DNA from 2 places in the Flavonifractor porci genome. Region 1 is predicted to be linked to the other one. Evidence: riboswitches for the same ligand, from Rfam matches in the RefSeq annotation. Region 1 holds a riboswitch; the other holds the start of a gene.
What was found. A riboswitch is a leader RNA that binds a small molecule or an ion and turns the genes downstream of it on or off. The one in region 1 is predicted to bind lysine.

Region 1 (14,823 bases):
ACCCCGGTGGATCAGCTGGCGGTGCGTATCGTGGAGAGTCAGCTGGACGCCCTGTCCAAGAGCCGCTACGGCCTCATTGCCCGGGAGCTGAAGGCCACCCCGGAGGAGGTGCGGGCCTCCTGTGAGCGTATCCGCACCTTGCATCCCAGGCCGGGCACCGGCTTTGCTGCCCGGGAGAATCTGACCTATATCAATCCCGATATCATCGTAGTCAGCTTCCCCGATCACTTCGAACTGCTGACCAACGACTACTATTTTCCCAACCTGGGAATCAGCGGGTATTACACCCGACTGCTGAAGGAGAGTGAAGATCAGCAGGTAAAGGACTACCTGACCGGCAAGGTAAAGCAGGCCAAATGGATGGTCCATGCCATTGAGCAGCGCCGCTCCACGCTCATGTCCTGCGCCGGATGCATTCTGGAACTGCAAGAGGCCTTCTTCCGGCAGGGGCCGGGCCATCTGGTGCCCATGTCCCTGGCCGATGTGGCCGGGCGTATCGGGGTCCACGAGTCCACGGTGAGCCGGGCGGTAAAGGACAAATACATCCAGTGCTCCATGGGGGTGTATCCTCTGAGCTACTTCTTCTCCCGCAGCTTGGGAACGGGCAGCGAGGAAGCTGCGTCCCCTGACGCGGCCAAGGCCCTGCTGAAAAAGCTCATCGCCGGGGAGGACAAGAAGAAGCCGCTGTCTGATCAGAAGCTGTGCCAGCTGATGACGGCCCAGGGCTGCCCTCTCTCCCGGCGTACCGTGGCCAAGTACCGGGATGAACTGCACATTCCAAGCACCACAGGCCGCAAGCAATACGAATGAATTTGGGAGGAACCATGGGTTTTCAAGGGGTATTTTTTGATTTTGACTATACACTGGGGGACGCTACCGAGGCCATTGTGGCCGGTTTCCGGTATGGCTTTACACAGATGGGACTGCCGGAGCCGGAGCGGGAGGCGGTACGCCACACCATTGGGATGACCCTGGAGGACGGCTACACCACCCTCACCGGGGATAACCGGCCGGAGCAGCGGGCCCTGTTCCGACAGCTGTATACGGAGAAGGCCGCGCCCCTCCAAGTGCAGGTGACCAAACTCTTCCCCGGCGCGGCAGAGCTGCTCTCCGCCCTGAAGGAAGCCAGCATCCCGGCGGGAGTGGTGAGCACCAAGCGCACCGACACACTGACGGCAGTGCTGGAGGCCAGAGGAGTACGGCAGTACCTGGTGTCCCTTACCGGCGGCGACAAGGTGGACCGGCCCAAGCCGGACCCCCAGGGGCTGCTTTCAGCTCTGGCAGAGCTGGGCCTGAAGCCGGAAAATGTGCTCTACTGCGGAGATACCCTTATTGATGCCGAGACGGCTCACCGGGCCGGGACCCACTTCTGTGCCGTCCTCAACGGCACCACTACCCGCCAGAACTTCGAATCCAGCGGTCTGCCTATGGACCATGTGGCGGCGGACCTTGGGGATCTGAAGGCCTGGCTGGGGCTGTAAATTCTATTATATGTAAGAAGGTAGTAAAAACGCCGGGGCAATCGCCCCGGCGTTTTTTGCGCAGAATGGACAACGGGGCCCCGTTGTCCTACAGAGAAAAAGAGGGGAAAAAGAGGAAAAATCGAAAAATCCCAATTTTGACTATTTGCCCAGGCGGCGAACCATTTCCTTGGCGCAGAAGGTAGCCACGTCGTCGGCATAGGTGCCGGCACCGAAGCCGGCGTCATAGCCCAGCTCCTTGGCCAGAGCGTGGGTCACACGGGCGCCGCCGCAGCAGAAGATGTACTTCTCACGGACACCCTCGGCCTCGGCCAGCTCGATGAGCTCTGTGAGGTTGTGGATGTGTACGTCCTTCTGGGTCACAGTCTGGGACACCAGCAGCACGTCGGCATTGACCTCGGCGGCCTTCTTGAGGAACTCCTCGTTGGGCACCTGGGAACCCAGGTTATAGGCCTCGACCATCTCATAGCGCTCCAGGCCGTAGTGGCCGGCAAAGCCTTTGCGGTTCATGATGGCGTCGATGCCCACGGTGTGAGCGTCGGTGCCGGTGGAGGCGCCCACCACCACCAGCTTGCGGCCCAGGCGCTCCTTCAGGAACTCGTCGGTCTCGTGCATATCCATGGCCTCGTCAGCCACGGTCTGTACCACGATCTCATTGTAGTTGATGGAGTGAGTCAGAGAGCCGTACACCACATAGAAGGTGAAGGACTCGTCCAGCTTCTGGCGGAGAGCCACGTTTGGGTCGGCCAGGCCCATCTTCTGAGCCATGAGCACGGCGGCCGCGGCGCCCTTGTCGTCGTCCTTAACGGGCAGGGTGAAGGAGAGCTGCACCTTGCCGTCGTTCATGGTGTCGCCATAGGGTTTCAGCCGGGTCAGGTCCAGCGTGGTGTCAAGGTCCTTATCGCGAATCTGATACAGTCCGGAACTCATTTGCCGGCACCCCCTTTCATCATGGGCTCAAGGAAGGGGTTGAAGTACCCGGCTGCCTTGGTCACAACGCCGTCCAGGCCCTTGCCGCCGTCGCGAGGACGCTTGATGTCGGCAAAGATGCCCCGCTCCAGGGTCTCGAAAATACCCAGCTGCTCGATCTGGCCCAGCAGGTCGGTAGCCTTGTGCAGCACGTCGGCAGCACGGTTCTGCATGATGCCGCCGTCCTTGAAGACGATCTCGCTGCCCAGGTCCTGCATGGTGCGGAAGATGTACTGAGCATTCTGGATGGCCAGGAAACGGTCGGACAGGAAGGGAGTGTGGATAGCCTCGGTCATCATACCCAGCAGGTGGATCTTCTGCTGAGTCAGGATGGTCACCATGTTGAACAGGGCGTCCTGAACGTGGCCGCGGAAGATGTTGCCGGTCATGAACTTGGTGGGAGGCATATACTTCAGAGGAGCGTTGGGGAAGATCTCCCGGGCCATCTCGGCCTGGGCCAACTCATACAGGAAGCCGTTCTCCACGTCGGGGTCGATCTCGAAGGCGTGACCCAGACCCATCTGCTCCTCGGGCAGGCCGGCCCGCAGGGCGAAAGCCTCGTTGAGGAACTGGGAGGCCAGCACGGTGTGAGCCTCTTCCACGGCGTCGGCGGTAGTCAGGTAGTTGTCCTCACCGGTGTTGATGACCACGCCGGCATAGGCGTTGATGGCTCGGGAGAAGGACTGGTCCACCAGGGTACGCTGCATATTGATGTCGCGGAACAGAATGCCGTACAGAGCGTCGTTCAGCATCACGTCCAGACCCTCGAAGGCGCCCATGGCGGCGATCTCGGGCATACACAGGCCGGAGCAGTAGTTACACACACGGATGTAACGGCCCAGCTCCTCGCCCACCTTATCCATAGCCTCGCGCATCAGGCGGAAGTTCTCCTGGGTGGCGTAGGTGCCGCCGAAGCCCTCGGTGGTGGCGCCGTAAGGCACATAGTCCAGCAGGGACTGGCCGGTGGTACGGATCACGGCGATGACGTCGGCGCCCTGGCGGGCGGCGGCGGTAGCCTGCACAACGTCCTCATAGATGTTGCCGGTGGCCACGATCAGGTAGATCCAGGGACCCTGCTTCTCGCCGCCGTGGGTGGCGATGAAGTCCTCGCGGCGCTTGCGGCGGGCGCGGATCTTGGCCAAGCTGGCCTCCACGATGGGGTCCAGAGCGGCGTGGATCTCGGTCTCGCTGTGAGTGGGCAGAGCGGTCAGCTCCAGCTCGTCCTTGGCAACAGCCTCGGCGATGGCCTGGGGGTCCTTGCCGGTCTCCACCATGGCGTTGCCGATCCAAAAGGCCACGCCCTGGGGCAGAGCGCCCTTATCCATCAGATGGTCCACCACCACGTTGGGCAGGGGCACGTCAGCGGCGTCCACACCGTCGATGCCCAGCAGGCGGCAGATGGTACGCTCCACGGCCACGGTGGTGCAGCCGTCGATGAAACGCTGGGTGTCGTCCGCAACCCGGGAAGCGTGGGCACGGGCCTGTTCCACCAGCTTAAAATCAAGATTCAGCTTGGATTCCAACATCGATCACTTCCATTCTTTGTCAGTTCAAAAACGGGGGGAAGCGGATCGCCGCCGTGGGCGGCGATCCGCTGTCTCCTTTTGGATTACTCCTCGTGATGAGAACGCTTGTGGCGCTCCAGGCCGGCGGGCTCCATGGACAGAGCCTGGCCGCGCTCCAGACCGGCCACACCCATGAGCTCCTTCTTCTTCTTGCCGGTGCAGTAGTCGCACTGACAATCGGTGTAGTGCTCGGGCTCGGTGTAAGTGGTGATAACACCCTCGTAGTTGCGCAGGATGACCTTCTTGGGGGTCTGGGAGATGACGTACTGAGGCATGACGGGAGTCTTGCCGCCGCCGCCGGGGGCGTCCACCACGAAGGTGGGCACGCAGTAGCCGGAGGTGTGGCCGCGCAGGCCCTCGATGATCTCGATGCCCTTGCTGACGGGAGTACGGAAGTGCTCCAGGCCCATGGACAGGTCGCACTGATAGATGTAGTAGGGACGCACGCGGATCTTGACCAGCTCGTTGACCAGCTTCTTCATGGTGTAGACGCAGTCATTGATGCCGGCCAGCAGCACGCTCTGGTTACCCAGGGGGATACCGGCGTCGGCCAGACGGGCACAGGCGGCGGCAGCCTCGGGGGTGATCTCGTTGGGATGGTTGAAGTGGGTGTTCAGCCAGATGGGGTGATACTTCTTCAGCATATTGCACAGCTCGGGGGTGATACGCTGAGGCAGCACCACGGGAGTACGGGAGCCGATGCGGACGATCTCCACGTGGGGGATCTCGCGCAGCTTGGCAATGATGTACTCCAGACGCTCGTCGCTCACCAGCAGGGCGTCGCCGCCGGACAGCAGCACGTCGCGGATCTGGGGAGTGTTGCGGATGTACTCGATGGCCTGATCCACCTGATCCACGGGCAGGCCGGCGTCGTTCTGACCGGCAAAGCGACGGCGGGTGCAGTGACGGCAGTACATGGAGCACTGGTCGGTGATCAGCAGCAGGCAGCGGTCAGGATAGCGGTGAGTCAGACCGGGAGCGGGGGAGTCCTCATCCTCGTGCAGGGGGTCCAACAGATCGGCGGCGGACTGATGCAGCTCCTTGCCGGTGGGAACAGCCTGCAGACGGACGGGATCGTTGGGATCGCCGGGCTGGATCAGGGACAGATAATAAGGAGTGATGGCCATGCGGAGGGTACCCAGGCAGGCTTTCACGCCTTCCTCTTCTTCGGGGGTCAGATCCACATACTTCTTCAGGTCCTCCAGAGTCTCGATGCGGTTCTTGACTTGCCAGTGCCAGTCGTTCCACTGCTCATCAGTCACATCGGGAAACAGGATCTTACGGCGGGACTCTACCATAACAAGGTCATCCTTTCTAAATCGGTGTAGGGATGCGCCATCCGCAGGCGTCAGGGACCGGAAACCGGAACGGGGAGAAAGGGTTGGGGAGGAGTGTTTCTCCGTCGGGACCGGGGCCCGGAATGAGCGGCCGCGGAACGATCACATCAATCAGCTCATCTGTCAACGGGACAGGTAAGACACAGGGTAAACAGGGTATGATCTGGAGATCGGTCAAACAGAGGCTTACAGATACTTCTTCTCGAAATAAGCCTTCAGCTGAGGATTCTCACGCAGCGCCCCACGCAATGTTCCATTGCGCGGGGACCCCGTGATTTGACATCCTAGGGGCAAATGAATTGCCCCTGCGGGAATGCTGCGCGTTCTGCGCGCCAAAAGGCGCGGCCGGCTGTGCCGGCGTCCGAGCTGCACAGACAGCTCAGAATCACCTTACAGATACTTCTTCTCGAAATAAGCCTTCAGCTGAGGATTCTCACGCAGCTCGGACAGGGTAATCTCGGCGTGGTCCTTGGTGTAGCCGTTGCCCACGATCATGGTGACGTCCTTGCCGCAGCCCTCGGCGCCCAGGGCAGCCTTGGCAAAATCGGTAGCCATGGAGAAGAAGTACACCACGCCGTTGTCATGGACGGGCAGGATGGCGGCCATCTCGCAGGCGGGCACGTTCACGATCAGGATGGAGACGTCGTACTCCTTGCCGTTGTTGACAGCCAGGGACTTCTCCAGAACCTCGGTGGGGTTGGTAGCGGAGCCCACGATAGCGTGGTGGCAGAGGTTCATGCTCTTCAGCAGGTCGGCATCCTCCTGGCAGATGACCAGGGCAACCACGTTGCCGGTGGGGCCAACGCGCTTCATGGCCTCGTAGCAGCACATCATGCCGCCCTTACCGGCGCCGCCCAGGATGAGCACGGAGTCACCGGGCTTCACCAGCTTGGCGGTCTGGGCAGGAGCACCAGCCACGTCCAGAGCAGCCAGGGCCAGCTCCTCGCTCATGTCGTCGGGCAGCTTGGCATACAGGCCGGACTCAAACAGGATAGCCTGAGCCTCCACGTCCACACGGTCGATTTCGGGGTGGATGGCCTTGATCTTGTTGATCTTCAGGGGGGTCAGGGACAGGGACACCAGGGAAGCAATCTTGTCGCCCACCTTCAGATCGATCTTGCCCTGCAGGTCCTCACCGATCTCACGGACGGTGCCGATGAACATACCGCCGGAACCGGTGACGGGGTTCTGCATCTTGCCGCGTTCGCCCACGATGTCCAGGATCATCTGCTCAGTGCGGGCCAGGTCCTTCTCACAGGCCTCATAGATCTGAGTGAAGGAAGCGGAGTCGATGTTCAGAGCGGTCACGTCGCACAGGATCTCATTGGACCAGCACTCCATGGTGTTGTCAATCTTCTTGGCGGCCTGGGTCAGCAGTCCCTGGGGCTCGATGACGCGATGAGTGCCGTACTTGTTGCCTTTCTTCTGCATAGAAAGTTCCTCCTGTTTCATTTAGTGTTGGTTTGGGGAGATATATGGTTGGGGAGATAAGTAAAACAAAGGAATGGGATCAGGCCAGAGACAGAATCTTCCGGGCCTCATCGGGGGTGGCGATCTCGCGGCCCAGCTCCTTGGCCAGACGGACCACCTTGGCCACCAGCTCGCCGTTGGAAGCGGCCTTGTGGCCCTTTTCCAGGTAGATGTTGTCCTCAAAGCCAACGCGGACGTTGCCGCCCATCACGATACCGGCGGCAACCATGGGCCAGGCGCCCCGGCCGATGCCGGTGACGGTCCAGGTGGAGCCGGCGGGGATCTGCTTCACCAGGTAGTCCAGGTTGCCCACAGTGGCGGGGGTGCAGCCGGACACGCCCAGCACGAAGTTGAACTGCATGGGAGCGCCGGGGACCAGACCCTTGTTGGCCATATTCACGATGGTGTCCAGGTGGCCGATCTCAAAGCACTCGTACTCGGGCTTGATGTTGTTTTCCAGCATCCGCTTGCCGAAAGCCCGCATGGTGGGCATATCATTGACGAAGATGTCGTCACCGAAGTTGCAGGTGCCGCAGTCCAGCGTGGCCATCTCGGGGCACAGCTCGGTGGGCTGAAGCCGCTCCTCGGGGGTCATGCCGGTGGCACCGCCGGTGGAGGGGATCAGGATCACGCCGGGGCAGGCCTCCTTGATGGCGTCCAGAATCACACGGAACCGCTCCCGGTCCTGAGTGGGGGTGCCGTCATCCTCACGAACGTGGACGTGGATAACGGCGGCGCCCGCGTCAAAGGCGCTCTTGGCCTCACGGACCATTTCCTCCACGGTGTAGGGAACAGCGGGGTTATGCTCCTTGGTGACCTCTGCGCCGCAGATGGCCGCGGTGATGATAAGCTTTTCCATGACACGCCTCCTCAAAAAATAAAGCTACCCCGCCGGTAGGAGATGTTGTCCTCCGGCGAGATAGCGCTTCATGAACAAAAAAACACTACTCATGTCCGCGGGAGGGGAAACTCTCGTTCAGACACAAATAGCGCTTCATGTGACTCATGACAATCCGTGAGCACTGGGCCCACGGCTCAGGGGGAGGGCTGTGCGATTCACATCCCCCTTCGGCGGAGCGGACATTCACAGAACACATTGGGCTCGCCTGCCCTTATCATTGCTCTGCTACCTTGCACTCCGCGCCTCTATCCATGCGTATTATTCACTTTTGACAAAAACACTATAACCCAGTCAATTTGGTTTGTCAACTATTTTTTGTGAAATTAGGCTTACAAAATTTTTCTTTGTTACATAGACTTTTGTGCGCTACAGCGGGACAGCAATTACCAAATGGTAACCAGAACTGGAAGGGCGAAAACTCCGGCAGGCGGCATAAACCGCCTGCCGGAGCAGGAAAACATTACAGGTCGGCCTGGAAGAGTTCCATGAGCGTATCGTCCAGCTTGAGCAGCCGGCATACCCGCAGGGCGTCCCGGGGACAGGGGGCGCCGGGAGGGGCGGGAAGGAGCCGGTAATCCATCCGGCGGGCGATCCGCTTGCGGGGATCGTCCCCCTCGTCGCCCTGGATGTCCCGTACCAGACCAGCCACCTGATAGTGGGCGGCGGCCACGTCGGACACCCCGTCGTAGTGGGTGGTCATGAGTGCCACGCAGTCCAGGCTGCTCAGATGGCGCACCAGAGCCCGGGCCAGGGCTGCACCCTCCTGGGGGTTGGTGCCGCGGGCGAATTCGTCCAGAGCCACAAAGAAGAACTGGCCGTGGGTTTCCCGCAGAAGCTTGTCCAGCAGGTGGACCTCCTTGCCGAAGGAGGACAGGCCGCCGGCGCCCGGGCCGCTGTCGGCCAGGATCAGCTCCACCCGGTGGAACAGTGGCAGGGAAGCGGACTGGGCAAAGACAAAGAAGCCGCACTGGCACAGAAGCAGGGAGAGCACAGTGGAGCGAAGAGACACAGTCTTGCCGCCCATGTTGGCGCCGGTGATGACGGTGCACCCCGGCTTCAGGTCCAGATCCAGCAGGGTGAACTGCTCGCCCCGCTCAGCCAGATCCTCCTCTACCTGGGGATGACGTACCCCCCGGAGGGTGATGGATTTGTCGGTGCTGAGGGCGGGCCGCACGCAGTTGTACCGCAGAGCCAGCTTGGCCTTGGCCACAATGAGATCCAGCCGGCCCAGAGTCTCCATGTTGTCCAGGAAGGCCTGCTTGTAAACCATCAGCTTGCCGGTGAGCATCCGGCGGACCTCCAGCTCCAGCTTGTCCTCCTCCACCGCAAGGACGCGGCGTTTCTCCATCAGGGGGCCCCGTTTGTCCTCCATGGTCATGCGGATGGCCTTCTCCAGCTTGGCCTTTTCCGCCCGCAGGGGTGCCAGGTCGTTGTGGTAGGAATTGACAACGGAGAAGGTGGGCAGGCGGCGTCCCTCCGGGTCCATCAGCCCCAAAGCGTCGGCCAGGGAGGGGAAGGACAGCCCGGCCATGGGGGGCAGGGCGGCGTAGGCCTGGATCAGCTGCTCCAGGGTGACCAGGAAGTGCTTGATCTCAAAGAGCTCCACCAGATCGAAGGGGGCGCCGGGGTCCCGGTCGAAGGAGCCGCGGATGTCGTGAAACAGGGGCAGGCAGCGGGTCACACCCCGCAGGGCAGCGGCGGCGTCCTTGCGCTCGGCTTCGGTCAGCCGTACCGGGCCGCAGCCGCAGCGCTCTGTCTGGGGGGCGGTGGTGCCGGCGTTCCACAGCTCCATGGCCAGGGCCACGTTGTCCAGCTCCTCCTCCAGGGCGGCCTCCTCTCCCGGGCCGTACCACCGCAGGGAGCGGGCGGCCGCCTTGCCGAACGGCGACATGGGACTCAGCCGGTTCAGTACCCACTGAAACCCTGCGTTTTCCCGCAGTTCATGCGTCAGTTCCATCTTGTTCCTCCTTCACGTTGACCACCGGCAGGCGGATGGCCTGCCGCAGGGCGGAGATAAATTGATCTGGTTCAAAGTGCCAGCCGTAGGCCGACCAGGGGTTGGCCGCCACGGCGGCGATGGTCAGCTCCCGGCGGACAGCCAGCTGGCCGCCATTGCGCTGGAACAGCTCCAGAGCGGCACGGCCTGCCAGCAGATGGGTGGCGTCCTGGGTGACCAGGGTGGTGGGAGCTCCCCGGCGGGCCAGGGTTTTGAGCAGGGGATCGGTAACGCCTCCCGCCGCCCACACCACCAGAGGACGGCGGGGCAGCTTGTTCCACTTGGGGCTGCCGCCCTCGTCCAGAGGTAGCTCCAGATGGGTGCCGTCCAGCTCGAACAGAGCAAAGCGGTCCTCCACGCCCTCCAGAGCGGAACGAAGGCCGGCGTGCTCCGGCACTTTCCGGTCAAAGAGCCAGCAGGTGTGGGCGGTCTCCGATACCACCAGGTCCATATCCCGGTCCAGAGACGCTCCGGTACACAGCAGGGCCACGCCCTCCACACCGGCGCCAGCCAGAGACTTCCGTCCGGCAGCCCCATCGATGAGGACCCGCTGGGCCCCCAATTCCATAAAACGGGCGGTGAGGGGCCTCAGCTGTCCGGCGGCGGAGGGACCGGCCAGCTGGACATAGCCGTCAGACAGGGTGCGGAAAATAGCCACCGGTCCCAGCGGGGTCATTACGTCGGTGAGATCCACCACCTCCAGAGTGGCGTCGCACAGCGTGATCATGCCCCGGGCGGTGGCAAACAGATCGCCGGCTTTCAAATACAGATCGGGTTTTTCCGTCCCGGTGACCAGGTCGGTGCGTTCTCCGTCCCGGCCCACCGAGGTGAGGGCCAGCCGTTCCTCCCCCAACTCGGCCATCAGGCGGCGCATGGCGGTGGTCTTGCCCGCGTTCTTGCACAGGCCGATCACGGTCACGGGGGAGGCATCCCCCACCAGCGGCGCTAACAGATGTTCCAAAATAGGGCCTCCCTTCCACAGGAAAATTGGGTCATTTTTGGTTTCGTCGAGGCCATTATAAGAGGCCTCCATCGGTTCTGTCAATGGGGAGAAGCAGAATTCCAACCGCTGGACATTGGATATGAGGAGAATCAAAAAATGAATGGATTATATGAAGAATATGCAAAATGGGGTAACGCTATAGAGATGACAAGTAGAATGGCAACAAGAAAGATGATTACAAATAGGAATATAAAAAACAAAATATACAAAAAAGCGAAAAGGGAAAAGGGGGAACAGATTGGCTATAAACAAAGGAACCTTTACGCATGAAATTTTGGAATGAACTTCATGCAAAAAAGAAATTCCGCCTGTCTGACGGAAGACCCGTCAGACAGGCGGAATGCGGGGAGGAAACACTTACTGTTTGGAGAACTGATCCTTGCCCACGCCGCACAGGGGGCACACCCAGTCGGCGGGGACCTGCTCCCAGGCAGTGCCGGGGGCCACGCCGTTGTCGGGATCGCCCTCAGCGGGATCATAAATATAGCCGCAGAGATCGCAGACGTACTTATCCATATTGGAACACTCCTTATTTTAAAATCAAACGTCAGATACCGGGCAAGGGAAACGAACTTGCCGGATTCCTTGTCCTGTGGTATGATACGCTTGTTACGCTACTATTTATAACACATCGGGGGACACTGTGAAAATTGGCAATATCACGATAAATTCAGCCCTGGCGCTGGCGCCTATGGCGGGAGTGACCGATCTGGCCTTCCGGACCATTTGCCGGGAGTTGGGGGCGGGCTATACCATTACGGAAATGGTAAGCGCCAAGGCCCTGTGCTATCAGGACAAGAAGTCCGTTCCGCTTCTCCAGCTGGGGGAGGGAGAGCACCCGGCGGCGGTGCAGATCTTCGGCAGCGACCCGGCCTGTATGGAGCAGGCGGCGGGTATGGCCGCGGAGCGGTCCGGCGCCGATATCATTGACATCAATATGGGCTGCCCAGTGCCTAAAGTGGCCAATTCCGGGGACGGCTCCGGCCTGATGAAGCACCCTGAACTGGCGGTCAAAGTGGCAGAGGCGGTGATCCGGGGCGCCGGCGGCAGGCCGGTGACGGTGAAATTCCGCCTGGGCTGGGACAAGGGCTCCATCAACTGTGTGGAGTTTGCCAAAGCCATGGAGGGGGCCGGAGTGGCCGCCGTGGCGGTCCACGGCCGCACCCGGACCCAGATGTACTCCGGCACCGCCAACTGGGACTACATCCGGGCGGTGAAGGAGGCGGTGTCCATCCCGGTCATCGCCAACGGCGACGTGTTTGAGCCAAAGGACGCGGTACGCATCCTCAAGTATACCGGGGCGGATATGGCCATGATCGGCCGTGGCTGCTTCGGCAATCCATGGCTGTTCCAGCGGGCCCAGGCGGCTCTGGCGGGGGAGGAGATCCCGCCCCTGCCCCCGCTGGCCGTGCGGTGTGACACGGCGGTGCGGCAGTTTGAACTGTCGGCGGCCCAGAAGGGGGAGCACATTGCCTGCCTGGAGGCCCGGAAGCACTACGCCTGGTATCTGAAGGGAGTGCCCCACGCCGGGTACTATAAGGAACAGATCAGCCATGTGTCCACCCTGGAGGATATCTACAAGGTGACGGCAGGCATCAAGCGGGATTTGAAAGACGAGCCGGACCGGTAACGGCGGCGGGTACAAGATAGAGAAAGGGGTGAGGAAGGCATGAAAGCGGAATGGGAGCTGGTCCAGCGGGCCAGGCAGGGGGACGAGGAGTCCTTTGCTGCCCTGGTGGAACAGAATCAGGGACGGATCTACAATCTGGCCCTGCGGATGACGGGCAACCCGGACGACGCCCTGGAGCTGAGTCAGGAAGCCTTTCTCAACGCCTGGAAGGGGCTGGGCAAGTTCCAGGGGGACAGCTCCTTTGCCACCTGGCTGTACCGGCTGACCAGCAATGTGTGCATTGATTTTCTCCGCCGGGAGAAGCGGCGCAGCGCTCTGTCCATGACCATCTCCCTGGACGATGAGGAGGAGGCCAGGCAGGCCGAGCTGCCCGACGAACGGTTCTCGCCCCATGTGGAAGCCGAGCGCCGGGAGCGGCGGGAGACTTTGCGGGCGGGCCTTGCCACCCTGTCGGCGGAGCACCGGCGGGTGCTCATCCTCCGGGAGCTGGAGGGGCTGTCCTACGGCGAGATCGCTCAGGTACTGGGCCTGGAGGAGGGTACGGTGAAATCCCGCATTGCCCGTGCCTGGTTGGCTCTGCGAAACTATTTGAAAAAACAGGGGAACTTTTTTGATTCGTCCACGTCTATACCATGAACAAGGGGGAATTTCCCCCAAAACGGAGAGGAGGGAACGATATGCTGAGCTGTGACGAGGCGCTGGAGCTGATCAGCGCCCGGTTGGATGGACCTCTGACCCAGGAGGAGACTGCCCGGCTGGAGGAGCATCTGTCGGTGTGCCCGGCGTGCCGGACCCTTGCGGACGATCTGGAGGAGCTCCATGAGGAATTGCCTCAGCTGACCGCTCAGCCTCCCGCAGGGCTGAAGGAAGGGGTCATGGACAAGATCCATACCTCCAAAGTCACTCCCTTCCAGAGCAAGAAACGCCAGTGGCGCTGGCGGAGCCTGGCCTCCCTGGCGGCGGTGGCCGCCCTTGTGCTGGTGGGCGCGGGGGTTATGGACCAGTGGCGGACCAGTGGTTTCCGAGGGAGCGAAGAGAACCCCGGCACTGTTTCCGTGATGACGGAGACCAATCTGCCGTCCGGAGGTGGTGAGGAGGGTCCGGTGACCCGGGAGATCGTGCCTCAGCCTACCGAGGCTCCGGCGGAGAGCAACAGCCCGGAGGACAAGGTTGTCAGCGGCAGTTCCGGGCAGGGAACGAACAGCGAGCCGGACAGCCGGAACCATTCCGGGGCGGGCAGTACGCAGACCCAGGAGCCTGTCGTCGTATCCCAGACCCCTGCCGGAAATGGGGCTGAGCCCTACAGCGTGACCCCAGATAAACAGAATGCTCAAACGACCCAGGCCACGGTCAATCCATTTGTTGCGGAAAGCGGTCTGACTCAGTCTGAGGCTCTGCACAAACTGGCCGCCTGGCTGGGCTGGAACAGCGACGAACTGACAGTGGAGGAGGATGGCGCCATCATCGGTCCCACCACTCAGGATGGCACTACCACCAAGCTGATGTGCGCCGGACTGAACCAGGAGGGCACCGGCTGGCTGTGCCAGCTGGAGCAGGTCACCCCCGGGCCCGACGGTACCGCCAGCTGCACCACCTACACCGTGCCGCTGGACGGCAGCGAAATCGTGCAACCGTAATAACTTTGAAAAAGCGCAGGCCGCGGGCCTGCGCTTTTCTATTTTGATGTGACGAAACAGAGGGTTGGCGCGTAGTTCAAGTGAAAGGCCTTTTCAAACACCTGGAGAGGAGGGATCATGTGAAGGATGATGTCAGTGGGTTCAACGCCTGGGCGGAGGAGCTGCTGGAGCGGTACGCCGGGCTGGTCTACCGACTGGCCTTTGCCCGCACCCGCAGTAAGGAGGGGGCGGAGGACGTGTTTCAGGAGGTGTTTCTCCGACTGGTCAGCAAGCGCCCCAGCCTGGAAAGTGAGGAGCATGAAAAAGCCTGGTTCTGCCGGGTGACCATCAACTGCGCCAACTCCTATTGGCGCAATCCCTTCCGCCGCCGGACCCAGCCTCTGGAGGAGATGGGGGAGCTGACCGCTCCGCCGCCGGAGGCGGGGAGTGAGCTGGACGCCTGCCTGGACAGGCTGTCTCCCGACCTGCGGGTGGTGGTCCATCTCTACTATTACGAGGGGTATTCCACCCCTGAGATCGCCGGGCTGCTGAAAAAAAGCGAGTCCGCCGTGCGGATGCGCCTTATGCGGGCCCGGCGGCAGCTGCGGGATGTTTTGGAAGAAGGAGGGAATTCCCTGTGTTTGAGCACGATTATCGCGCCAAATTTGACGAGATTGCCCCGAACCGGGCGCTGGTGGAGGGCACCCGGGAGCGGATGAGAAAAGCGTTGTCCGGGGAAAAGACCCGGCCCCGCCGCCTCACCCGGCGGGGGCTTGTAGCCGCAGCCGCTGCCGCCGCCCTTACCGTTACCGCCCTGGCGGCGGGGCCCACCATCTGGCACGCCATCCAGAACGA
Region 2 (14,823 bases), on a different contig from region 1:
TTGAAATCGCAAATTGGGTGAACGGCGACTGAGCAGGGATGTTTTTTAAATCAGAAATTTGGTTTATCATCAAACACGGCGGCTGATTCAGCTGCCGTGTTCTTGTCTGACTGTGTTCTGTGTCTCTTTATGTTCCTATTTTGCCCCCTATATGACAGAAACCCAGCTCGTGCTTGACGCATAAGCCGGGTTTCTCGACAACCAAATAGCCGCAAGCCACTTCATGGCTTGCGGCTATTTCCCTATTTTTCTTTGGGGTGACACCCCAGGGCCTCTCTCAATCTGTCATTCTGGGGTTAATTTTAATATGTCCTTATACGGAGCAGCCCCGGGCGGGCTTTTTCTGTTATAAAAGAGTGGCCTGGACCAGATCGGTCATGGAATAGAGACCAGGACACTCCACACCGGCGAGAAATCGGGCCGCCCGGATGGCGCCGGAGGCAAAGACCTCCCGGCTCATGGCGGAGTGGCTCAGGGTGATGACCTCATTCTCACCGGCAAAGATCACGTCGTGATCTCCCACGATGCCGCCGCCCCGGACGGAGCAGATGCCGATCTCCTCCTTGGCTCTGGCCTTGCGGACGCTGTGGCGGTCGCACACATAGTCGGGCTGGCAGGGAAGGGCGGCCGCAGCAGCGTCAGCCAGCATGAGGGCGGTGCCGCTGGGGGCGTCCACCTTTTTATTATGGTGCTTTTCCACGATCTCGATATCGTAATCCGCTCCCAGAGCCGCGGCGGCCTGGCGTACCAGGGCCAGCAGCACGTTGACCCCCAGTGACATATTGGCGGAGCGGAACACGGGGATGACCCGTGCCGCCTGGTCAATGGCGGCCAGCTGTTCCTCCGAGTAGCCGGTGGTGGCCAGCACCGCCGGGATGTTCCGCTGCATACAGAAGTCCAGCAGGGCGGGCAGGGCGGCAGGGGAGGAGAAGTCGATGAGGGCGTCGGCCTGCCCCCGGAATTCGGCGGGGGAGGAGAACACGGGGAAGTCCCGGTCACCAGTCCCCAGCAGGTCAAATCCGGCGGCGATCTCCAGGTCGGGCTGGGCGGCGCACAGATGTTCCACCGCCCGGCCCATCCGGCCGTTGCAGCCGGAGAGGATCAAACGAAGCATTTCCAACATCCTTTCCCGGTGGCTCAGGCGGAGAGCAGGCCCACCTTGACCATAGACTGACGGAGGGTCTCCAGCGGTCCGTCGCTCATATCGCACAGAGGCAGGCGCAGGGAGCCGATGTCATAGCCCGCCAGATTCATGGCGGCCTTGATGGGAATGGGGTTGACCTCCAGGAAGAGGGCGTCGATGAAGTCCATGTAGCCCAGCTGAAGGGCGGCCGCCTCATCGAACTTGCCCTCCAGGCACAGGTGGGTCATCCGGATCATGACCTCGGGGGCAAGATTGGCCACCACCGAGATCACGCCCTTGGCCCCCAGGCTCATCATGGGCACCACCTGGTCGTCGTTGCCCGACCAGACGTAGAAGTCGTCACCGCAGATAGCCAGGGTATGGGCCAGCAGAGAGAAGTTGCCGCTGGCCTCCTTGACGCCGTTGATGTTTGGGTGCTGGGAGAGTACCTTGTAGGTTTCGGCTGTGAAGGAAACGCCGGTCCGGGAGGGCACATTATAGAGGATGATGGGCAGATCCACCCGGTCGGCGATGTATTCGTAGTGCTTGATGAGGCCGGTTTGAGACGCCTTGTTGTAGTAGGGGGTGACGTGCAGCAGGGCGTCGGCGCCGGAGTCCTGGGCGTGCTGGGACAGGTAGACGGCTGCGGAAGTGTCGTTGCTGCCCGCGCCGGCGATGACCTTGACCCGGCCATTCACCCGCTTGACACAGTATTCCACGGCGGCAATGTGTTCCCGGATGGTCAGGGTGGAACACTCGCCGGTGGTGCCGCAGACGCAGATGGCGTCCAGGCCCCGCTCGATCTGCTCGTCAATGATCTTTCCGAACAGATCGTAGTTGATGGCACCGCTGTGGTCAAAAGGGGTGATAATGGCGGAGCAGGCTCCGGTAAAAACAGGCTCTCTCATATAGGGTTACCTCCTTGAAATGTAACCCTCCGCGCACAGAAGTTCGGCAAGAAGGACTGCGCCGCCCGCGGCGCCGCGAAGGGTATTGTGGGACAGGCAGACGAACTTATAGTCATACTGCGTGTCGGGACGCAGACGGCCAATGCAGACCGCCATGCCGCCCTCGGTCATCCGGTCCAGCCGGGTCTGAGGGCGGTCGGGCTCCTCAAAGTAGTGCAAAAACTGCTTGGGCGCGGAGGGCAGGGCCAGCTCCTGGGCACGGCCCTTGTAATTTGCCCAGATCTCTTTCATCTCCTCCATGGAGGGTTTGTTCTCAAAGCGTGCGAACACAGCGGCCATATGGCCGTTGGACGCGGGTACCCGCAGACACTGGGCGGTGATGGAGGGGGACTGGGCGTTGACGATGACCCCGTTCTCCACCTTGCCCCACAGCTTCAGGGGCTCCTGCTCGCTCTTCTCCTCCTCGCCGCCGATGTAGGGGATCACATTGTCCACCATCTCAGGCCAGGTGTCGAAGGTCTTACCCGCGCCGGAAATCGCCTGATAGGTGCAGACCAGCACCTGGTTCAGGCCGAAGCCGCGCAGGGGGTGCAGGGCGGGAACATAGCTCTGGAGGGAGCAGTTGGACTTAACGGCAATGAACCCGCGCTCCACCCCCAGTCGCTTTCGCTGGGCCTCGATGACTTTGATATGCTCGGGATTGATCTCCGGCACCACCATGGGCACGTCGCTCGTCCAGCGGTGAGCGGAGTTGTTGGAGACCACGGGGCACTCGTGCTTGGCGTAAGCCTCCTCCAGAGCCTGGATCTCTTCCTTCTTCATATCCACGGCGGAAAAGACAAAATCCACCTGGGAGGCAATGGCCTCGATATCGGCCTGGGCGTTCATGACCACCATCTTCCTGGCCTCTTCGGGCATGGGATTCTCCAGAGCCCAGCGGGAACCGATGGCCTCCTCATAGGTCTTGCCGGCGGAGCGACTGCTGGCCGCGATGACGGTGAGCTGGAACCAGGGGTGATTCTCCAGCAGGGAAACGAAACGCTGGCCCACCATACCGGTGCCGCCGATGACGCCTACTTTGTATTTTTCCATGACCATACCTCCGTTGCTTAAATCTTATTCCAACACCGGCCTGTCTCAGACCGGAAACTGATGGCGAAAAGAAAAAGAAAATCAGCAGTTTACAGAACTGCTGATTTTGTACTATAATGACAGGGACAGTGCGTCCCCGACCATACCAGACAAAAGCAGACAGCACTCCGCCGCAGCTGCGGCGACAGTCGAACGGATCTTATCCGGGCGACCAGGCAAACGCACCACCGGGAGCGTCCCTTCGGCGGCCTCCCCTTTCACGCGGTTCACCGGGCCCGGCGCCCTCACCACGCTACTCCTGAAGAGCCGCGCCTCTATCCTGCAAATGTAATTTCGCTATTTAGTTTGCAAAATTGTACCACAAGTTCTGGCAAAGTGTCAACGAAAGCGAGATGGGATTTCCGCCAAATGAAAACAGGAAAGATGAAAAAAATTGTGCAGATTGCAGCTCTGGCCCTGGCTATCGCCCTTCCGCTGAGCCAGGCGCCGGCCTCCGCCGCCTCAGTGGCGGTGGACCCCACCATCAAGGTGGGCCTCTTTTACGGCTCCAACGCTCTGCCCGGGGCCAACCTGCTCAACGATGTGGGCAGCGGCTACCGGCTGGGCTACTATGACGACAACCGGGTCTTTCAGCAGCTGGCCGCCACCAGTGAGACCGCCATCTCGGTGGTCAAGGCCCAGAATGTCTATTATGGCACCGTGGGCAAATGGGCGGGCTACTACGACACCATTACCTCCGATATTGCCGTGGGCTGCTGGCATCTGAAGCTGCCCGGCAGCTACAGCTCGTACGATGAGGCCGCTGCAGCAGCTTCCGCTCAGTCCGGCGGCTTTGTGGCCTGGATCGACGGGGAGTGGCAGGCCAAAGTGGGTGCCTATCTGGACAAGGAATCCGCCCAGGCGGCTCAGACCGAACTGGGTTTGACCGATGCCGAGATCGTGGGTACCTCCAGCGCCGGGGTATCGGTGGTCAAGACGGGCACCGGCCAGATCCTCTTCCAGTTTGACAGCGCCACCAAGTGTCTGGGCATCAAGCCCGGCCTGGACGACAGCGTCAAGACCGAGACCATCTTCCGGGGCAACACCTATTACGGCGGCTTCCAATACCAGCGGACCGGCGGCGGCAACCTGACGGTGAGCAACGTCATCGGTCTGGAGGATTATGTACAGGGGGTCATCGTCCGGGAGATGAGCTCCTCCTGGCCTCTGGAGGCCCTGAAGGCCCAGGCGGTGTGTGCCCGTACCTATGCTTACCGCAACTATACCGCCAGCAAGCACAAGAGCCAGGGCTTTGATATCTGCAATTCCATCCACTGTCAGGCCTATATGGGGATGGACGCGGTGACGGCCTCCAGCAGCAAGGCGGTGGAGCAGACCTATGGCGAATACGCCTGGTACAACGGCTCCCTCATTGAGGCGGTCTATTCCTCCCATGACGGCGGCGCCACTGAGAGTGCCGTCAACGTGTGGGGCAGCAATGTGGCCTATCTGGTGGGCAAGTACGACCCCTATGAGGCGTCAGTGGCCAGCAAGGTCCCCAATTACAACTGGACGGTGACCTATACGGCCCAGGAGCTCACCGATCTGCTCAACTCCAAGGGCTACACCAACTCGGGCATCGTGGATTTCCGGGTCACCAAGACAAGTCCCACCGGCAACGCCATCGAGATCACCTTCACCGACTCCTCCGGCAGGACCTGGAGCAAGATCCGGGACGACTGCCGTACCTTCCTGGGGCTGCGGAGCATCCATTACACCGTGTCCAGCTCCGCCGGCAGCGGTTCGTCCGGCGGGGGAGGGGGCTACACGGTGAACGGGAATGGTACTCTCGGCAGCCTGGACGAGGCCTATGCCATCGACGGCAGCGGCTCCACCTCCAAGCTGGGCAGCGACGTGTACATCATTGACGGCGGCGGCCAGGTGACCCAGGCCACCCCCTCCGGCGGCAGCGGCGGAGACGGCTCCGCCGTGTTTACCATCACCGGCTCCGGCTGGGGCCACAACGTGGGCATGAGCCAGTGGGGCGCTTATGCCATGGCCCAGCAGGGCCATACTTATCAGGATATCCTGAACTTCTACTATACTGGAATAGAGGTGCGCAAGCCATAAAGACGTCTGATTTTGACTTTTACCTGCCGGAGGAGCTGATCGCTCAGACTCCTCTGGAGAAGCGGGACTCCTCCCGGCTGCTGGTGCTGGACAAGCATACCGGCGAAACGAAACATATGCACTTTTTCGATCTGCCCACTCTGCTGAGACCGGGAGACTGCCTGGTGCTCAACGACTCCCGGGTGCTGCCCGCCCGGCTCATCGGCCACCGGGAGCCCGGCGGGGGAGCGGTGGAGGTGCTGCTGCTCATCGACCGGGGCAATAAGACCTGGGAGTGCCTGGTGCGGCCCGGCCGTAAGATGAAACCTGGTACCCGGGTGTCCTTCGGCGAGGGTCAGCTCACCGCCGAGGTCACCGAGGTGCTGGAGGGGGGCAACCGGCTGGTCCGCTTCGATTACGAGGGCATTTTCCTGGAAAAGCTGGAGCAGCTGGGCAAAATGCCTCTGCCTCCTTATATTAAGGCCGAACTTCAGGACCCGGAGCGGTACCAGACCGTCTACTCCCGGGAGGTGGGCTCCGCCGCCGCTCCCACCGCCGGTCTCCACTTCACCAAGGAGCTGCTCAAGCAGGTGGAGGACATGGGCGTGCGTCTGGCCTATGTGACCCTCCATGTGGGTCTGGGCACCTTCCGCCCGGTGAAGGAGGAGGACATCCTGGACCATGAGATGCACTCTGAGTACTGCATGATCTCCGCCGAGACCGCCGAGACCATCAACCGGACCAAGGCCGAGGGAGGCCGGGTGATCTGCGTGGGCACCACCTCCTGCCGCACCATTGAGAGCTGGGCGGCGGAGGACGGGACCCTGAAGGAGAGCGCCGGATGGACCAATATCTTCATCTATCCCGGCTACAAATTCAAAGCGCTGGATTGCCTCATCACCAACTTCCATCTGCCGGAATCCACCCTCATCATGCTGGTGTCCGCTCTGGCGGGCCGGGAGCACATCCTGGCCGCCTACAAAGAGGCGGTGGAGCAGAAATACCGCTTCTTCTCCTTCGGAGACGCCATGTTCATTTGCTGAAACAGCCAAAGGCCTGCCGTTACGGCAGGCCTTTTTTACATCCTGCCCAGCAGCTCCACGTTGCCCACCAGCCGGGGATCGGCAGGGGAGAGGGCCAGGGCCTTTTGTGCCTCCTCCCGCGCGGGGGAGATGCGGCCGGTGCGGAAATAGGCCTGACACCGCAGGTCATGGGGGAGCGGACCCCAGGCCTCTGCCTCGCAGATGTAGGTATCGGGGCGGACGGTGATGGACAGGGCCATTCCGGTAAAGTAGAGCACACCATCCCAGTTTTCCTGCTGGTAGCAGAGCGTGGCCAGGTCCATCCAGGGCTCCCGCAGGTGGGGGGCCTCGGCGGCGGCCCGGAAGAACCAGCCTCTGGCCTGTGCGGGGTCCCCCTTTTGTATGTAGGACTTGGCGATGTACCGCATGGAGGCCGCCCGCTCATCCTTCCAGGTGGCAGTGGGCATGGACAGATGCCGCTGGAGGGTGGCAATGCAGTCGTCCCACCGGCCATGGAAGAAATACTCCCGGCCCAGATAGTGGGCGTTTCGGTCGTTCTCCGGTTCCTCCTGTACCGACAGTTCCAGCAGAGGAAGGTACTGGCCCCGGGATTTGGAGGGGTCAGGGTGGTGGTCCAGCTGCACCCCCGCCGCCGTTACCATGGGGCCGGGCCGGCCGGAGCCCTCCCAGCGCAGGATCTCATGGACCGGGTGGACCCACCGGTAACCGTGGCGGCGGTGGATCTTTTCATACCAGAATACCACGCCCTCGGCCCCATCGGGCCGGAAAGACCAGGTATAGCGATACCGGGCCTGACCTGCTTCTGGGGTCCAGGCCGCTTCCAGGGCCGCCCGCCAGCCGGGATGGAACACCTCGTCCAGGTCGGTACACACGCAGATATCCGCATCCTCATCCACCAGTTCCAGAGAACGGTTGCGGGCGGTGTCGAACCGCCAGGGGACGATGGCCTCCACGGTGACAGCGGCCCCCCGGGCCTCCAAACGGGCCACGGTGTCGTCAGTGGAGCCGGTGTCCAGCACCACCACCTGGTCGGCCTCCGACATGGAGTCCATCCAGCGGTCCACAAATTGAGCCTCGTTTTTACAGATGGCATAAACTACGATCTTTATGAGGGGTTCCTCCTTTCACAGAACGGGAGGGGGGCAAGCAGCCCCCCTCCCGCGGGATCAGGATTCCATCAGACCGGCGGCCTTCAGGTTTTGAATGATCTGGTTGACGGTGTTGATGACGGTGGGCAGACTGGCATTGCTTTGCAGGGCGGTGACCGCGGCAGCCGCATTCGTCTCGCCGGCAGGGCCGGTGGGCCCAGTAGGGCCGGCAACCCCGGCAGGGCCGGTGGGGCCAGTGGGTCCGGCAGAGCCGGCAGTACCCGCTGTACCAGCAGGGCCGGTGGGTCCGGTAGGGCCGGCAGCGCCATCAGGGCCGGGGATGCCCTGAGGCCCGGTGGGACCGGTAGCGCCGTCAGGTCCGGGAATACCCTGGGGACCGGTGGGCCCGGTCATGCCTGCCGCGCCGGTGGGGCCAGTGGGTCCGGGGGTGGCAGGTCCGGTGGGTCCGGTGGGACCGGCAGGGCCAGTGGGACCAGTAGCGCCCGCAGCGCCGGAACCGGCAGGGCCAGTGGGACCGGTAGCGCCCGCCGGGCCGGTCGCTCCGGTAGGTCCGGTGGGACCAGGCACGGGGCAGGGAGGGGGACAGGGCGGCGGGCAGCAGCCCGGCGGACAGCAGCAGGCGGCGCCCTCCTGTTTCCGTCTCCACTCCCGATCAGAGGGAAGATAATGGTTCATATTGTACTCCTTTATCCGCTTGGCTTGTGGCTGTGCCACATGACAGCCTATGCGATTGCCTGCCGGAAGGTGCGCTGCCCAAAGACCTAGCAAAAAAGTAGGAAAACGGGGTTGACAAGACTAACTCCACCTGATATAGTTAAACCATAAAATGAAACAAATAAAGTTACAGTTAGAAGTATATAATATCGTCAGGCGATTGCCGGTCATTTTCAATGGAAAGGACGATGGATATGACTCCCATTACCATTACCAAAGACAATTTTGAAGAAGTGGTGCTTCGTTCCGATAAGCCGGTTCTGGTGGACTTCTGGGCCCCCTGGTGCGGCTACTGCCGCCGGATCAGCCCGGTGCTGGACCAGATCGCCCAGCAGTTTGACGGCCAGCTGGTGGTGGGCAAGATCAACATCGACGAGGAGCCCGGTCTGGAAGAGCAGTTTGAGGTAGAGGTCATTCCCACCCTGTTCCTCTTCAAAAACGGGGAGACGGGGGAGCCCATCGTGAACCCCGGTTCCAAGGCTCAGATCATTGAGTGGATGGGACTGTAAAAGGAGGCGGACGGCATGGCGCATTATGAAATTCTCATCATAGGGGGCGGCCCCGCCGGCTACACAGCGGCCCTGTATGCCGCCCGCAGCGGCCGCAAGACGGCGGTGGTGGAGAAGCTGTCCCCCGGCGGCCAGATGGCCACCACCTCGGTCATTGACAACTACCCCGGCTTCCCTGACGGGGTGGACGGCTTCGAATTGGGGGAAAAGATGGAGCAGCAAGCCCGGAAATACGGGGCGGAGACCATCTACGCCGAGGTCACCGGGGTCGATCTGACTGACAGCCCCAAGGTGCTCCGCACCAGCGAGGGGGAACTGACCGCCGATGCGGTGGTCCTTTCTACCGGGGCCTACCCCAGAGAACTGGGCCTGCCCGGCGAGAGCGAGCTGCGGGGGAGAGGGATCGCCTACTGTGCCGCCTGCGACGGCATGATGTACCGGGGCAAGGTGGTGGCAGTAAACGGCGGCGGCAACACCGCTGTGGAGGACGCCCTCTACCTGTCCAAGCTGTGCAAAAAGGTCTATCTGATCCACCGGCGGGACAGTCTGCGGGCCTCGGCGGTGTACCACAAGGCCCTGGAGGAGGCGGGAGTGGAGATCCTTTGGAACACCCGTGTGACAGATCTGCGCAAGGAGAAGCACCTGACAGGTGTTGCGCTGGAGAACGTGGTCACCGGCGAGAAAAGCGAACTTGCCTGCGACGGCCTCTTCGTGGCGGTGGGCCGGGTGCCCGACACCGCCCTCTTTGCCGGACAGGTGGAGACCGACGGGGCGGGCTATCTGGTAGCGGACGAGAGCTGCCGTACCAGCGTACCCGGTGTGTTTGCCGCTGGGGACGTGCGTGCCAAGGCCCTGCGGCAGGTCATCACCGCCGCCGCCGACGGCGCCAACGCCGCCCACTGGGCGGAGGACTATCTGCTCAAACGCGTATAAAGGAGAATTCCATTCCATGAATGGTCTATTCTGTGTGGCGGTCCACGCCCTGATCTATCTGGATAAACGGGGATGTCTGCTCTCCAGCGAGGAGCTTGCGGCCAACATCTGCACCAACCCGGCTCGGGTCCGCAAGGTGATGGCCAAGCTGAAAAAGGCGGGGCTGGTGACCACCCGTACCGGCACCGACGGCGGCTATCAGCTGGTGGCCGACCCTGCCAGGCTCACCCTGGATACGGTAGCCGACGCCCTGGAGGTTCGGTTCGTGGAGCCTGCCTGGCACAGCGGCGGGGGTTTGGACTGCGGATGTATGGTGGCCTCCGGCATGGCCGGGGTGATGGACCATCTGTTTGACGATCTGGACCGGCGCTGCCGGACCCAGCTGGCTGGGCTGACCCTGGCCGACCTGGAGACACAACTGGAATCCATACAAAAAGGAGAACACCTATGAATTTACAGCTTGAGACCGGTGTACCGGTACTCACCGTCTTTGTGCAGGGCCTGCTCAGCTTCTTTTCTCCCTGCGTGCTCCCTCTTGTACCCTTGTATGTAAGCTATCTGGCGGGAGGCGCCCGGACCGTGGATGAGAAGGGCAACATCCGCTATCCCAGAGGCAAGGTGCTGATCAATACCCTGTTCTTTGTCATCGGCGTCAGCTTCGCTTTCTTTGTGCTGGGGCTGGGCTTTACCGCTGCGGGCCGCTTCTTCAGCGGCAATCAGACCCTGTTTGCCCGCATCAGCGGCATCGTTATGATCCTCTTCGGCGTCTATCAGTTCGGCTTCTTTGGTAAGGCCGCCGCTCTGGAGACCGAGCACCGGCTGCCCTTCCGGTTGGACCGGTGGGCCATGAACCCCCTGGTGGCTCTGGTGCTGGGCTTTACCTTCAGCTTTGCCTGGACTCCCTGCGTGGGTCCCACCCTGGGCAGTGTGCTGTTGATGGCATCCTCCGCCGCCAGCGCGAGTAAGGGCTTTTTGCTCATCGCCGTTTACACCGCGGGCTTTGTGATCCCCTTCCTGGCGGTGGGTATTTTCACCGGCACGGTGCTCAACTTCTTCAGGACCCACCAGAAGGTGGTCAAGTATACCGGCAAGGTGGGGGCGGCTCTGCTGGTCCTGATGGGTATTATGACCTTCACCGGCTTTATGAACGGCATCACCGGCTATCTGTCCGGCATCGGCGGCGGGGCCGGCGTAACCGGGACGCCCACCCAGAGCGAAAGCGTCTCTCCCGCGCCGGAGGCCACCCGGAGCCCGGAGCCCGCGGAGAGTGCCTCGCCGGAGCCGTCTGCTGAGCCTACCCCAAAGCCTGAGATCGCCGCCCCCGACTTTACCCTTACCGATCAGTACGGCAACACCCATACTCTGTCCGACTACCAGGGCAAGACGGTGTTCCTCAACTTCTGGGCCACCTGGTGCGGCCCCTGCAAGAGCGAGATGCCCGACATCCAGAAGCTATATGAGAGTTATGGAGAAAACGGCGAGGATCTGGTGGTGCTGGCCGTGGCCAATCCCGGTGGACAGGACGTGTCCCAGGAGGAGATGGAGCAGTTCCTGGAGGACAACGGCTACACCTTCCCGGTGCTCATGGATACCACCGGCACGACCCTGGCCAATTACGGCATTGCCGCCTTTCCGACTACCTTTATGATCGACGCCAAGGGCAACGTGTACGGCTATGTGCCGGGCGCTATGACGGCGTCCATCATGGAGTCGGTGGTGCAGCAGACCATGGACAGCGTAAAATAATGAGGGAAGAGCGGCGCATGGCGCCGCTCTTTCTGGCTTTGGGGCGTTGTCATTTTACTTGCTTTCTGGTATGATAATAGCACTTGCAAAATAAAGGGGTTTTATTGTGTTTGAAGTGATCAAAACCGAGGGCAGAGCCCGACGGGGCGTGTTTACCTGCGCCCACGGTACGGTGCAAACGCCGGTTTTTATGAATGTAGGCACCCAGGGGGCCATCAAGGGGGCCCTGTCCGCCTTTGACTTGAAGGACATCGGCTGTCAGGTGGAGCTGTCCAACACCTATCACCTCCATCTGCGTCCCGGCGACCAGGTGGTGCGCCAGATGGGCGGCCTTCACACGTTTATGCGGTGGGACGGGCCCATCCTCACCGACTCCGGCGGATTCCAGGTATTTTCGCTGTCCGGCCTGCGGAAAATCAAGGAGGAGGGTGTCACCTTCGCCTCCCATATCGACGGCCACCGCATCTTTATGGGGCCTGAGGAGTCCATGCAGATCCAGTCCAACCTGGGCAGCGACATCGCCATGGCCTTCGACGAGTGCGTGGAGAACCCGGCCACCTATGAGTACGCCAAGGCCTCCTGTGAGCGCACTCTGCGCTGGCTCCAGCGGTGCAAGGCAGAGCACGACCGGCTCAATGCTCTGCCCGACACGGTGAATCCTCATCAGATGCTCTTCGGCATCAACCAGGGCGCCACCTTCCCTGATCTGCGGGTGTGGCACATGAAGGAGACCGCCAAGATCGACTGCGAGGGCTACGCCATCGGCGGCCTGGCGGTGGGGGAGCCCACCCAGGTGATGTACGACATCATTGACGCGGTGGAGCCCCATATGCCGGCGGACAAGCCCCGGTATCTGATGGGTGTGGGCACCCCCTCCAACATCATTGAGGCGGTGGCCCGGGGCGTGGACTTCTTCGACTGCGTCATGCCCGCCCGCAACGCCCGCCATGCCAAGCTGTTTACCTGGTCGGGGGCCATGAACATCCGCAACGAGAAGTACAAGACCGACGAGCGGCCCATTGACTCCGACTGCGACTGCCCGGTGTGCCGCAACTTCTCCCGGGCCTATCTGCGCCACCTCTTCGTGGCGGAGGAGATGCTGGCTATGCGTCTGGCTGTCATGCACAACCTTTACTTCTATAATAAGCTGGCCCAGCGTATCCGGGATGCCCTGGACGCCGGTCAATTTGCGGCCTTCCGGGCGGAGTACTCTGAGAAGCTGGCCGGAAGAATCTAAAACAAATTGTGAATCATGGCGAAAAACACTTGTCAAAACTTGCAAATGGTTATATAATGTCCCATTGATGACGCATAGCGTCAAAGTTGAAATCGGAGGGGATTGTATTGACAGCACAGGTTGCCAACGCAATGTTGTCCAGTGCCGGTGCAGATGCTGCCGGAGCAGGTAGTATGTTGGGGATGATCATCCCGCTGGTACTGCTCATCGCGGTGTTTTACTTCATGCTGATCCGGCCGGAGAACAAGAAGAAGAAGGCTGCTGCCAAGATGCGTTCCGAACTGGCTGTGGGTGATCAGATCACCACCATCGGCGGTATCGTAGGCACCATCTGCGCGGTGAAGGAGAACACCATCGTGATCGAGACCAGCTCTGACCGCGTGCGCATGGAGTTCACCAAGTGGGCTGTGTCCACCCGCGGCACTCAGACCACTGAGGACGGCGTCAGCGAGACCAAGGAAAAGAAGGACGCCAAGGACAAGAAGTAATAAGAAACGCCCTCCCGGCATAGGTTTCATCAGGAACCTGTGGTAAGGGAGGGTGTTTTTATGGGTAAAAAGGAGGAGGACCAGGGCGCAAAGCTGCTGCGCTGCGCTTTGGGGATCCTGCTGGGAGGCCTGTTGGCCCTGGGCGTCTGTATGCTGTTTCTGCTGGGGGCGTCGGTGGCCATCTCCGGCGGGCTGCTGGACATGGACCTGACGTATCAAATCACCATCGTGGGCTGCGTGCTGGGCGGCTTCTGCGGCGCCCTGCTGGCGGTGAGCCGCTGCGGCGGGGGATTGGCCGCCGGATTGCTCACCGGAGGCGTGCTTTTCCTGCTGGTGCTTACGTTAGGAGCCCTGTGTTTCCGGGATGTATCCCTGGAGTCGGGAGGCATCGGCCTGCTGTGCGGGTCCCTGTGCGGCGGGGCCGCCGCCGGTCTGCTGGGGAGCGGCAATCGAGGGAGCAAACGGAAAAAACGCAGAAAGCGTTGAAATCCGCCGCCGGGTATGGTACAATACTCTAAAGTCTCTATTTGGGAGGGAAATCAGAATGAAGCATATCAAGACGCTCAACGGCGCTACTCTGAAGAAGAGCGCCGCCCACGGCGGCTGCGGCGAGTGCCAGACCTCCTGCCAGTCCGCCTGTAAGACCTCTTGCACCGTGGCCAACCAGAAGTGCGAGAACCGGTAACAAACAACAGGGCAAGGGTGGGCGAGTAGGCCCACCCTTTTCCATGCCCTGAGGAAGGAACAAAAATTTATGGTACATACCTTTCAGTGTCTCGGCGTACGCATCGCCGTTGACGTGAACAGCGGCGCCGTCCACGTTCTGGACGAGCTGACCCATGACCTGCTCACCGCTCTGGCGGAGCGGGAGGAGAACGGGGAGAGCCTGGACGGGGCCCTGCCCGAGTCTCTGGCTGCCGCCCTGCCTCAGTATGATCCCGCTGCCCTGGCCGAGGCCTGGGAGGAGCTGCGGGAGCTGAAAAAGGAGGGCCTGCTCTTCGAGGACGACGACTACATCGACCGGGACAAGGCTGCCTCCATGCAGCAGCAGGCCCTGGTGAAGGCCCTGTGCCTCCATGTCTCCCACGACTGCAACCTGCGGTGCAAGTACTGCTTTGCCTCCACCGGTGACTTCGGCACCGGCAAGCGCATGACCATGGACATCGAAACCGCCAAAAAGGCCATTGACTTTGTGGTGGCCAAGTCAGGTAACCGCCGCAACATCGAGGTGGACTTCTTTGGCGGCGAGCCTCTGATGGCCATGGACACCGTCAAGGCCACCGTGGAGTACGCCCGGTCCATTGAGAAGGAGCATGACAAGTGCTTCCGCTTCACCATGACCACCAACGGTGTGCTGCTGAACGACGAGAACATCGAGTACATCAACCGGGAGATGTCCAACGCGGTGCTGTCCCTGGACGGCCGCAAGGAGGTCAACGACGATCTGCGGCCCACCATCAACGGCAAGGGCTCCTACGACGTGATCGTGCCCAAGTTCAAGAAGCTCATCGCCGGACGGGGCACCAAGGACTACTATCTGCGGGGCACCTTCACCCGCTTCCACAAGGACTTCGCCGAGGATGTGAAGGAGCTGGCCGCCATCGGTAAAAACGTGTCGGTGGAGCCGGTGGTAGGGAAGGAGACCGACCCCTACGCCATTCAGGAGTCCGATCTGCCTGAGCTGAAGGCGGAGTACGAGCGCCTGGCTGAGTATCTGAAGGACCACCGGGAGACCAACTTCTTCCACTTTAACGTGGACCTTCAGCAGGGCCCCTGCGTCATCAAGCGGCTGCGGGGCTGCGGCGCCGGCTGCGAATATGTGGCCATCACCCC

Region 2: another riboswitch for lysine. It lies ahead of asd (aspartate-semialdehyde dehydrogenase); the one in region 1 lies ahead of kce (3-keto-5-aminohexanoate cleavage enzyme).

What each region holds. Positions count from the first base shown of each region.
Region 1 covers NZ_JBBHLB010000008.1:88,680-103,502, reverse strand. The annotation lists gene rpoN (RNA polymerase factor sigma-54) at 1-810, shown strand, start outside; gene WHJ28_RS08870 (HAD family hydrolase) at 825-1,481, shown strand; gene kamE (lysine 5,6-aminomutase subunit beta) at 1,623-2,411, opposite strand; gene kamD (lysine 5,6-aminomutase subunit alpha) at 2,408-3,976, opposite strand; gene kamA (lysine 2,3-aminomutase) at 4,060-5,313, opposite strand; gene kdd (L-erythro-3,5-diaminohexanoate dehydrogenase) at 5,743-6,783, opposite strand; gene kce (3-keto-5-aminohexanoate cleavage enzyme) at 6,863-7,681, opposite strand; lysine riboswitch at 7,802-7,979, opposite strand; gene kamC (lysine 5,6-aminomutase reactivase ATPase KamC) at 8,184-9,680, opposite strand; gene kamB (lysine 5,6-aminomutase reactivase subunit KamB) at 9,664-10,680, opposite strand; gene WHJ28_RS08830 (hypothetical protein) at 10,819-10,992, shown strand; gene rd (rubredoxin) at 11,080-11,238, opposite strand; gene dusB (tRNA dihydrouridine synthase DusB) at 11,366-12,352, shown strand; gene WHJ28_RS08815 (RNA polymerase sigma factor) at 12,392-12,988, shown strand; gene WHJ28_RS08810 (anti-sigma factor family protein) at 13,030-13,989, shown strand; gene WHJ28_RS08805 (RNA polymerase sigma factor) at 14,109-14,687, shown strand; gene WHJ28_RS08800 (hypothetical protein) at 14,606-14,823, shown strand, end outside.
Region 2 covers NZ_JBBHLB010000001.1:323,523-338,345, forward strand. The annotation lists gene WHJ28_RS01585 (flavodoxin family protein) at 1-32, shown strand, start outside; gene dapB (4-hydroxy-tetrahydrodipicolinate reductase) at 347-1,114, opposite strand; gene dapA (4-hydroxy-tetrahydrodipicolinate synthase) at 1,138-2,031, opposite strand; gene asd (aspartate-semialdehyde dehydrogenase) at 2,038-3,123, opposite strand; lysine riboswitch at 3,276-3,448, opposite strand; gene WHJ28_RS01605 (SpoIID/LytB domain-containing protein) at 3,547-5,232, shown strand; gene queA (tRNA preQ1(34) S-adenosylmethionine ribosyltransferase-isomerase QueA) at 5,229-6,254, shown strand; gene WHJ28_RS01615 (tetratricopeptide repeat-containing glycosyltransferase) at 6,290-7,363, opposite strand; gene WHJ28_RS01620 (collagen-like domain-containing protein) at 7,421-8,038, opposite strand; gene trxA (thioredoxin) at 8,272-8,586, shown strand; gene trxB (thioredoxin-disulfide reductase) at 8,602-9,519, shown strand; gene WHJ28_RS01635 (RrF2 family transcriptional regulator) at 9,536-9,970, shown strand; gene WHJ28_RS01640 (redoxin domain-containing protein) at 9,967-11,265, shown strand; gene tgt (tRNA guanosine(34) transglycosylase Tgt) at 11,372-12,502, shown strand; gene yajC (preprotein translocase subunit YajC) at 12,676-12,990, shown strand; gene WHJ28_RS01655 (TIGR04086 family membrane protein) at 13,051-13,476, shown strand; gene scfA (six-cysteine ranthipeptide SCIFF) at 13,535-13,675, shown strand; gene scfB (thioether cross-link-forming SCIFF peptide maturase) at 13,745-14,823, shown strand, end outside.